Regions from separate parts of the Alteromonas sp. ABH2_165 genome, predicted to be linked through region 1. Evidence: predicted binding sites of a transcription regulator. Region 1 holds the regulator's gene; the other holds the start of a gene.
What was found. Region 1 encodes NrdR, which represses ribonucleotide reductase genes. Its sites were predicted from a motif close to AAACACNANATNTNGTGTTT; they were not measured.
Positions count from the first base shown of each region.

Region 2: the regulator NrdR is predicted to act here: its motif matches at 886-905, upstream of nrdA (class 1a ribonucleoside-diphosphate reductase subunit alpha).

Region 1 covers NZ_JBSWWF010000008.1:257,967-263,161, reverse strand. The annotation lists gene ribD (bifunctional diaminohydroxyphosphoribosylaminopyrimidine deaminase/5-amino-6-(5-phosphoribosylamino)uracil reductase RibD) at 1-899, opposite strand, end outside; gene nrdR (transcriptional regulator NrdR) at 909-1,358, opposite strand; gene glyA (serine hydroxymethyltransferase) at 1,430-2,686, opposite strand; gene ACXAFQ_RS16570 (aspartate/glutamate racemase family protein) at 2,890-3,585, opposite strand; gene lpxD (UDP-3-O-(3-hydroxymyristoyl)glucosamine N-acyltransferase) at 3,661-4,701, opposite strand; gene ettA (energy-dependent translational throttle protein EttA) at 4,905-5,195, shown strand, end outside.
Region 2 covers NZ_JBSWWF010000009.1:154,260-159,454, forward strand. The annotation lists gene ubiG (bifunctional 2-polyprenyl-6-hydroxyphenol methylase/3-demethylubiquinol 3-O-methyltransferase UbiG) at 1-684, shown strand, start outside; gene nrdA (class 1a ribonucleoside-diphosphate reductase subunit alpha) at 1,109-3,439, shown strand; gene nrdB (class Ia ribonucleoside-diphosphate reductase subunit beta) at 3,510-4,640, shown strand; gene yfaE (class I ribonucleotide reductase maintenance protein YfaE) at 4,655-4,927, shown strand; gene ACXAFQ_RS17485 (hypothetical protein) at 4,993-5,195, opposite strand, start outside.

The sequences.
Region 1 (5,195 bases):
TCGTTAAGCTGGCGCTCACCCAATTTCATCATCAATTCATGTAAATCGATGTGATCGCCTTTCATTGAGATTGCCTGAGCCGGCACGTCAGTCTCTGGCGCTATGGGCTGCCCAGTAATGCGCAGTGTTTTATGACCGTCGGTAAACAACTGTAAATTGCTCGGTAAAGCATTATGAGAATCAATGACAACGCGCAGAGGCTGGCGCAGTGGCAATGCAGGATAGTCGGACAAATCGGCTTCGGCTTTTCTTACCAGCAAGCTGGGGTTATCAGCCAGCGCAGTACCAGAGCCGGTAAGCACTGCACAACTCTGCGCGCGCTGTAATTGCACATCGCGGCGGGCTTCAGAACCAGTGATCCACTGACTCACACCATTGGATAAGGCAATTTTACCATCGAGGCTAATGCCCATTTTTACGGTCACTCTTGGCTTACCGGTAACCATGCGCTTAATGAATCCCGGATTGAGCGCAGCGGACTCAGCGGCCAGTACGTCGGTAACCACGTCGATGCCGGCATCCTGCAAGCGCCGTATGCCATTACCACTCACTTGCGGATTTGGGTCGGTCATCGCCACCACCACCCGGCTCACGCCGGCATCGATGAGGGCATTGGCACAAGGAGGCGTGCGACCGAAATGGCTGCATGGCTCCAAAGTGACATACGCGGTGCCGCCACGGGCCTTTTCACCGGCTTCACGTAGCGCATGCACTTCAGCGTGTGGCGTCCCCGCCTGAACGTGAAAGCCCTGCCCGGCTAACTCACCTTTTGCATCGAGAACGATACACCCAACCCGAGGGTTCGGTGAGGTGGTGAAGCGGCCTTTTCGGGCCAGTTTGATGGCCTTAGCCATCCAGGTGTAATCGTCATTTACTGACGCAGATAATGAGCATGTCATAACAGCGGATTAGTCTCCCAGGCGGGCAATTTCCTCACCGAACTCGCGAATATCTTCAAACGAACGGTAGACAGAGGCAAAGCGTACATAAGCCACTTTATCCAGTTCTTTAAGGGCATCCATAATCAGATTACCCAGATATTCACTAGAGACTTCACGCTCTCCAGTAGCACGTAGGGCGGATTTCAGTGACAAAATCACTTCCTCAATACGCTCTGTACTCACCGGACGTTTTTCCAGTGCACGCTGCAGGCCTGCACGGAGTTTGTCTTCGTTAAACGGTTCCCGCGAACCGTCACGTTTAATCACACGGGGCATCACCAATTCTGCGCTCTCAAACGTAGTAAAACGTTCGTGACAGATCACGCATTCCCGGCGACGGCGCACCTGATGCCCTTCTGCCACCAGACGGGAATCGATAACTTTGGTTTCCTGAGCCGAACAAAACGGGCAAAACATGGGGAGTCCTTAAAACAACAAAACCGCCGGACAGGGTTGTCCGGCGGTTCTTAGTTTAACGCGAGGGGCTATTAACCGTAAACAGGGAATGCTTCACACAGTTTGATGGCTTCGCCTTTAACACGCTCAACAACACTTTCATCACCCATGTTGTCAAGAATGTCGCAAATCCAAGTAGCTACCTGTTTTGCTTCCTGCTCTTTAAAACCGCGACGGGTAATTGCCGGGCTACCAATACGCAGACCGCTGGTTACGAACGGAGAACGCGGATCATTTGGCACCGAGTTTTTGTTCACTGTGATGTTCGCGCGGCCAAGGGCAGCGTCGGCATCTTTACCAGTGATGTCTTTCTTGATCAGGTCAAGCAGGAACAGGTGGTTTTCAGTACCGCCGGAAACGATGTCGAAACCGCGCTCAAGCATCACTTCAACCATCGCTTTCGCGTTCTTAACAACCTGCTGCTGGTATGCTTTGAATTCAGGCTGCAGGGCTTCTTTGAATGCTACTGCTTTTGCAGCGATAACGTGACACAGAGGACCACCCTGGTTACCCGGGAATACTGAACTGTTTAGCTTTTTGTAAATATCTTCGTCGCCACAGGCAGACAGAATAAGACCACTGCGCGGGCCAGCCAGTGTTTTGTGCGTGGTGGTAGTTACCACGTGTGCGTGAGGCAGTGGGCTTGGGTAAACGCCAGCTGCAATCAGACCGGCAACGTGTGCCATGTCGACTAACAGGTACGCACCCACTTTGTCTGCGATTTCGCGGAAACGGGCCCAATCAACCACTTTAGAGTAAGCAGAGAAACCACCGATGATCAGCTTAGGCTTGTGCTCAAGCGCCAGAGCTTCAACCTGCTCGTAATCAATTTCGCCGGTTTCCTGATTCAGACCATACTGTACTGCATTGTACGTCTTACCAGAGAAGTTTACGTGTGAACCGTGAGTAAGGTGACCACCTTCAGATAGGCTCATACCTAATACGGTATCGCCAGCGTTGATCAGCGCCATGAACGCTGCCGCATTGGCCTGTGAACCTGCGTGCGGTTGTACGTTTGCGTATTCAGCACCAAACAGCTGCTTCGCACGGTCGATAGCTAATTGCTCAACCACGTCTACATGCTCACAACCACCGTAATAACGCTTACCAGGATAACCTTCAGCATATTTATTAGTCAGCTGTGAACCCTGTGCTTCCATGACTCGGGGGCTACAATAGTTCTCTGATGCGATGAGCTCGATGTGGTGCTCTTGACGCTCAGCTTCTTTCGCCATGGCATCTGCCAGTTCCGGATCGTAATCCGCAATAGTCATATCGCGAGGTAACATGAAGGCTCCTTACTCTGCGTATTTTTGGACTGCTATAAAATGAGGGGCATATTTTAGTCATTTTAGACGCTATGTATACTGCTTTGTTAGCATTAATCATAAGATCCGATGTGAAGAAAGTTTCACATCGGCATGGGGCATACAACCGGTGGGCTTTAGCAATTATTTATTTAACTGATATGAAAGTGGAATAAGCGGTTAACTCAGTTATTTTGTAAGGCAAATTCCACTGCCTTTTGCGCGTGAATGGCGGTGGTATCGAAAAGTGGCACTTCGGTATCGGCATCCGTGACTAACAAGCCGATTTCTGTACATCCGAGTATGACCGCTTCAGCGCCGTTAGCGCGGAGTAAATCGATAATACGTAAATACTCTGCTTTCGACGATGCTGAGATGTTTCCAAGGCACAATTCCTCATAAATAACGCGATGCACAATGTGGCGATCGACCTCTTCAGGTACGATAACATCCAGTCCATGAGTCCGCAGGCGCCCCGTGTAAAAATCCTGCTCCATGGTGAAAGCCGTGCCAAGCAAACCGACTTTTGCAACCTTGTCTGCCACCAGCCGTTCAGCCGTCGCATCGGCAATATGAATAAGCGGCAAATTCGTTGCCGCATTCACGGCATCTGCCACCTTGTGCATGGTGTTGGTACAAATAAGTAAGCATTCCGCGCCAGCAGACTTTAACTGACGCGCTCCGGCAGCCAGCAAGGCCCCGGCGGTTTCCCAGTCACCACGAGATTGGCATGCTTCAATTTCGGCAAAATCGACGCTCACCAACACTATTTTCGCTGAATGCAATCCTCCCAACGCTTGCTTCACGCCTTGGTTTATTGCTCGGTAATAGCCAACGGTACTTTCCCAGCTCATGCCGCCGAGTAACCCGATCGTCTTCATAATTGCCCCTTTAGAAAAACCGAACTGCAGATACAAAAACAGGCTCCTATGAGCCTGTTCAGTATAAGGTAGACCTTACTGGCCCCCTTTTTCCAGTGCTTTAACCCGGTTAAACAGGTCGTCTATCTGTCGGCCTCGCACAGTAACCTTGCGCCAATCGCGGTTCTTCATCGCTGGCTGACCAGAGGAATACACGCCGGGTTCTGTGATGTCCTGCACGATCATGGTGTAGCCGGTAACCTGCACATTATCGCAAATAGAAATATGACCGTTGATGCCTACGCCACCGCCGATGATCACGTATTTACCGATATGACAACTTCCGGCGATGCCGGTGGCACCGCAGATACAGGAATGGTCGTCAATGATACAGTTATGACCCACCTGTACCTGGTTATCGATAATCACATTCTTACCAATAATGGTGTCTTCCATGGCGCCACGGTCGATACTGCTGGAAGCACCAATTTGCGCATCGTCGCCAATGCGGACACTGCCGGTTTGTGGAATTGGGATCCAGGTGCCTTTGTCGTTGGCATAACCGAATCCTGATGCGCCAATAACCGTTTGGCTGTGAATGGTAACGCGCTTACCAATATTAACTTCATGATAAATGGTCACATTCGGATAAATGGTGGTGTCTTCACCAATTTTCGCACCTTTACCGATAACGGTATTTGCGCCAATAGTGACGTTGTCGCCCAGCACCACGTTGTCTTCAATAATCACATTGTGACCTAATGACACATTGGTGCCCAATGTGGCAGACGACGCCACTACCGCCGAGGCAGCAATACCTGTAGCGACAACTGGCGTGGTATCGAACAACTGCGCGATGCGCGCAAAGGCAGCGTGCGGATTACCATGAATGAGTGCCGGTACCGGGCATTCGTCTGCGGCTTTATCATGAATGATTACCGCACCGGCCTTGGTTTCGGCCAACTGAGACTTGTATTTTACATTGGTGAGAAAAGAAATTTGATGGCTTTCTGAGCCAGCCAGTGTACCAACACCACTGATTTTCACTTCTGCGGCATTTCCCTGACCGCCCACCTGACCACCTACGTGCTCAGCCAGTTCGGCAAGAGTATATGTGTGCTTTTTTTGTGCTGTCATGCGCAAATCCTGTTCGGAAATTTTGTGTGTATGCTACTGTAAAATATCACTCTCGTCCTGACCCTTATCACTAAAATCCGTTGGTTTAACAACTATGCGGATATTTTTCCGCCAATTGCCAAAATCGTTACCGGCTTCACTGGTCAGATCCACGGGAAAACGAGTACAATACGGTTAATTCATTTAAGGACACTGTTACGAGTATGTCTCAATACGTATATTCTATGCATCGGGTTGGCAAAATTGTGCCACCCAACCGTCATATCTTAAAAGATATCTCTTTAAGCTTTTTTCCTGGCGCTAAAATCGGCGTACTCGGTCTGAATGGTGCGGGTAAATCCACCCTGCTGCGCATTATGGCTGGTGTGGACACCGAAATTGAGGGCGAAGCCCGCCCACAGCCGGGTATCAATATCGGTTACCTCCCTCAAGAACCGAAGCTGGACGAAACCAAAGACGTACGCGGCAACATCGAAGAAGCGGTTGCTGACGTA
Region 2 (5,195 bases), on a different contig from region 1:
GAAATTGCCAAATTCAGTGAACTGGCCTCGCGCTGGTGGGACACAGAGAGTGAGTTCAAACCACTGCATCTAATTAACCCTTTACGTTTGGACTTCGTTCAGCAACATTGTGACGGCCTGTTTGGTAAAAAGGTGGTCGATGTGGGCTGCGGTGGAGGTATTCTTGCAGAATCCATGGCAAAACTAGGTGCCGAAGTCTCTGGTATTGATTTGGCTCAGGCGTCTCTTGAAGTGGCGAAACTTCACGGTCTCGAATCTGGTGTGTGTGTGGATTATCAATGTATCAGTGCAGAAGAGTTCGCCGCCCAGCATCAAGGTGAATTTGATGTAGTGACTTGTATGGAAATGCTTGAACACGTACCGGACCCCGTCTCTATTGTTGCAGCGTGTGCGCGCCTGGTTAAACCAGGAGGCCATGTTTTTCTGTCCACATTAAACCGTAACGTCAAATCTTGGTTAATGGGTATCGTGGGTGCAGAATACATTTTAAATCTGGTACCGAAAGGCACACATCAGCACGCCCGCTTTATTAAGCCTTCAGAATTAATGGCGATGACCGATAAGGTAGATCTGCTACCACGAAACACCACAGGCTTGCATATGGATCCCTTAAGCCGTCAATTTTATCTTTCAGATAAAAACGTCGACGTTAACTACATCGTTCATACGCAAAAAGCTGACTAGAAAACACAACATGTAGTGCTGATGAACATAATCTGCGCTACATGTCGTATTTGTGAGCAGTCATAATAGTAGCAGTTAAAATTTTTTAATTGCAGATCAAAAAAGTAAAAAACGGTTGCATTTGGCTGATTTGCCATTTGATTGCCTGTACTTGGTTAGTCTTCACTAACCATTTTTATTGCATAGTTTGATCGCTGGATTTACCACCAGATATTGGGTTGCATTAACGCGTAAACCTCACTATCTTGTGTCTTGTCCGACGGGTGTTTTATAACGAAAAGTGAGCAACAAAACACAGGATCCCGCCAGGCAGTAGGGATCTCTGCTGGATCAGGCTTTCAGAGCCAAATTACGTCAAATAATTACAGTGAAAATGGGTATTCATCCCGTCATTCATGCGCTAACAAACTAACGGCCAGTACAAATGAACAATAACTTGTATGTCACTAAACGCAATGGCGAAAAAGAAGCTATTGAGTTAGATAAGATCCACAAAGTCATTACGTGGGCAGCAGAAGGACTCAACAATGTTTCTGTTTCCCAGGTAGAACTCAAAGCCCAGATCCAGTTTTACGACGGTATTAAAACCGGCGAGATCCACGAAACCCTGATCAAATCAGCGGCAGATCTTATCTCTACTGATGCACCTGATTACCAATATCTTGCTGCGCGACTCGCTATTTTCCACTTACGTAAAAAAGCATACGGCCAGTTTGAGCCGCCAAAACTTTTCGACCATGTGAAGAAAATGGTTGAGCAAGGTAAGTACGACGAGCACCTGCTGTCTGACTACACCCAGGCCGAATTCGAAGCGATGGACGATTTCATCGACCACTGGCGCGATATGACCTTCAGCTATGCGGCGGTTAAGCAACTGGAAGGCAAATACCTGGTACAGAACCGTGTGACCGGTGACATTTACGAAAGTGCCCAGTTCCTTTACGTACTGGTTGCGGCATGCCTGTTCGCTGAATACCCGAAAGAGACGCGTCTTGATTATGTCCGTCGTTTCTACGATGCAACATCAACATTTAAGATTTCTCTGCCAACACCTATTATGTCTGGTGTGCGTACGCCTACCCGCCAGTTCAGCTCATGCGTACTGATTGAAACCGGTGATAGCCTGGATTCTATCAATGCCACAGCCAGTGCTATTGTAAAATACGTAAGCCAACGTGCCGGTATTGGTGTGAACGCGGGTCGTATCCGCGCATTGGGAAGCCCAATTCGCGGTGGTGAAGCATTCCATACTGGTTGTATTCCATTCTACAAGTATTTCCAAACGGCAGTGAAAAGCTGCTCTCAGGGTGGTGTTCGTGGTGGCGCAGCTACCCTGTTCTACCCACTCTGGCACATGGAAGTAGAATCTCTGCTGGTACTTAAAAATAACCGTGGTGTCGAAGAAAACCGTGTACGACACCTCGACTATGGTGTTCAGTTCAACAAGCTGATGTATCAGCGCATGATGAAAGATGGCTACATTACTTTGTTCAGCCCGTCTGACGTGCCGGGCCTTTATGATGCTTTCTTCGCTGATCAGAACAAATTCGAAGAACTGTACGTTAAATACGAACAGGACGACTCCATCCGCAAGAAGCAAATTAAAGCCATGGAACTGTTTAGCCTGTTCATGCAAGAACGTGCTTCTACGGGTCGTATTTACCTGCAAAACGTTGACCATTGTAATACGCATAGCCCATTTGATCCGGCTGTTGCTCCAGTGCGTCAAAGTAACCTGTGTCTTGAAATCGCCCTGCCGACCAAGCCACTGGAACACGTGAACGATGAAAACGGTGAAATTGCCCTGTGTACGCTGTCTGCGTTTAACTTAGGTGCAATTAAATCGGTAGATGAATTTGAAGAACTGTCTGACCTTGCCGTACGTGCCCTCGACAGTTTGCTGGATTACCAGGACTATCCTGTTCCGGCGGCATATCACGCAACAATGAATCGTCGTACGCTGGGTATAGGCGTAATTAATTTTGCTTACTATCTGGCGAAAAATGGCGTTAAGTACTCTGACTTCAGTGCAAATCCGTTGATTCACCGCACATTCGAAGCCATGCAGTATCACCTGCTCAAAGCCTCTGTGAATCTGGCAAAAGAGAAAGGTGCGTGTCCGAAATTTAACGAAACCACGTACGCAAAAGGTATTCTGCCTATCGATACCTACAAGAAGGATCTCGACGCCATTTGTAACGAACCGTTGCATATGGATTGGGAAGGCCTGCGTGCAGAAATGATGGAGCACGGTCTGCGTAACTCTACCCTGTCTGCGCTGATGCCGTCTGAGACGTCTTCTCAGATTTCTAACGCGACGAACGGTATTGAACCACCACGTGGTCACATCTCAATTAAGTCAAGCAAAGACGGTGTGCTTAAGCAGGTTGTACCTGAATATGAAAACCTGAAAGATGCTTATGAGCTGCTGTGGGATATTCCTTCGAACGACGGTTACCTGCAACTGGTAGGTATCATGCAGAAGTTTATCGACCAGACAATCTCTGCCAATACCAGCTATGACCCGGGCAAATACGAAAGCGGTAAAGTACCGATGAAGCTGTTGCTGAAAGATCTATTGACAGCCTACAAGCTGGGCGTAAAAACCTTGTACTACCACAATACCCGAGATGGCAACACAGACACCAGTTCTATGGAAGTGAAGCAGAGCCAGGCTCAGCCTAAGAACCAGCAGGCCCAGACAGCCGTTATCGAAGAAGATGACGACTGTGCCGGCGGTGCATGTAAAATCTAACGGTATTAGCCAGGGCGCCCGCCCTGGCATTCGCTTTCTAACCGGTAATAAATCGAGCTAAATTGCAGTTATGAAATATACAACGTTTAATCAACAAAGCGTCAATCCTCTTGTAGAACCTATGTTTTTCGGTAACCCTGTTAATGTGGCCCGTTACGATCAACAAAAACACAGCATCTTTGAGAAATTGATTGAAAAGCAAATCAGTTTCTTCTGGCGTCCTGAAGAAGTCGATGTAACTCGTGACCGCGTGGACTTTCAAAAGCTGACTGAACCAGAGCAACATATCTTTATTTCAAATTTGAAATATCAAACACTGCTCGACTCAGTGCAGGGCCGCAGTCCTAATATTGCATTTCTGCCCATCGTTTCATTACCGGAACTGGAAACCTGGATCGAAACCTGGTCTTTCTTTGAGACTATTCACTCCCGGTCTTACACGCACATTCTACGTAACCTGTTTTCTGATCCCAGTTCAATATTTGAAGATATTGTGGTTAATGAGCAAATCAAACGCCGTGCCGCAGATATCTCCCGTTATTACGACGACCTCATCTTCCACACCCAGCTTTGGCAAACCCAGGGCGAAGGCGTTCATACTGTCGACGGTGAAGTGTACGAAGTGAATATGCGCGTACTGAAGAAGAAAATGTACTTATGTATGAACTCGGTTAACGCGTTGGAAGCTGTGCGTTTCTATGTATCATTTGCATGTACCTTTGCGTTTGCTGAACGAGAGTTAATGGAAGGTAACGCGAAAATCATCCGTCTAATTGCCCGTGATGAGAACCTGCATTTGTCCTCCACGCAGCATATACTTAATCTGTGGGCCCGAGGCAAAGATGATCCTGAAATGGCTGAAATTGCCGCAGAGTGTCATGAAGAAGCACGTCAAATCTTCATCAGTGCTGTAGAGCAGGAAAAGGAATGGGCCGATTACCTGTTCAAGAACGGCTCCATGATTGGCATGAATAAGGAAATTTTGTGTCAGTACGTGGAATACATTGCGAATCAGCGAATGACTGCCATTGGCTTTGAAGCGCCGTATGAGATAAAAAGTAATCCACTACCCTGGATGAACAATTATCTCAATTCGGATAACGTTCAGGTAGCACCTCAGGAATCTGAAATCAGTTCCTATCTGGTAGGACAAATCGACTCTTCCGTAGGTGAAGACGATTTCGCCGATTTCGAACTGTAAGCTTCCCATCGCGAATGGGAAAACCCGACACCACACTTCGCATCGACGTTGTCGATGTGGGGTGTGTTGATGCCATTTCCGATAAAACTCTGCTTGAATGTTTAGAACATGCTGGCGTGGAATGTCACTTTAATTGTCGTGATGGATTTTGTGGTGCCTGCCGCACAAAGCTAATAAGTGGTGAAGTCAGTTATACTGTCGATCCCCTCGCCTTCATCGATGACGATGAAATTCTTCCCTGTTGCTGCAAGCCTCTGACCAATTTGAAAATTGACGTACCACTATAGTCAAAAAAAAAGCCCGCAATTGGATGACAAATGCGGGCTTTTTTCATTAATGGCAGCAAAGATTATTAGCAATCCTTGTCTTCTAAGTCCATTTTCTCTTTCATTTTTTCGCAATTGTCTTCAATGGCGTTGCCTGCGTCATCAGCCCAGTCTTCTGCCTTATCCGCCGCATCTTCAGCAAAATCTTCAGTTTTATCCGCTAAGTCTGACGCGGCATTTTTTGCGTCATCCATCATATCACTGGCTGCACCTTTCATTTTGCTCATTG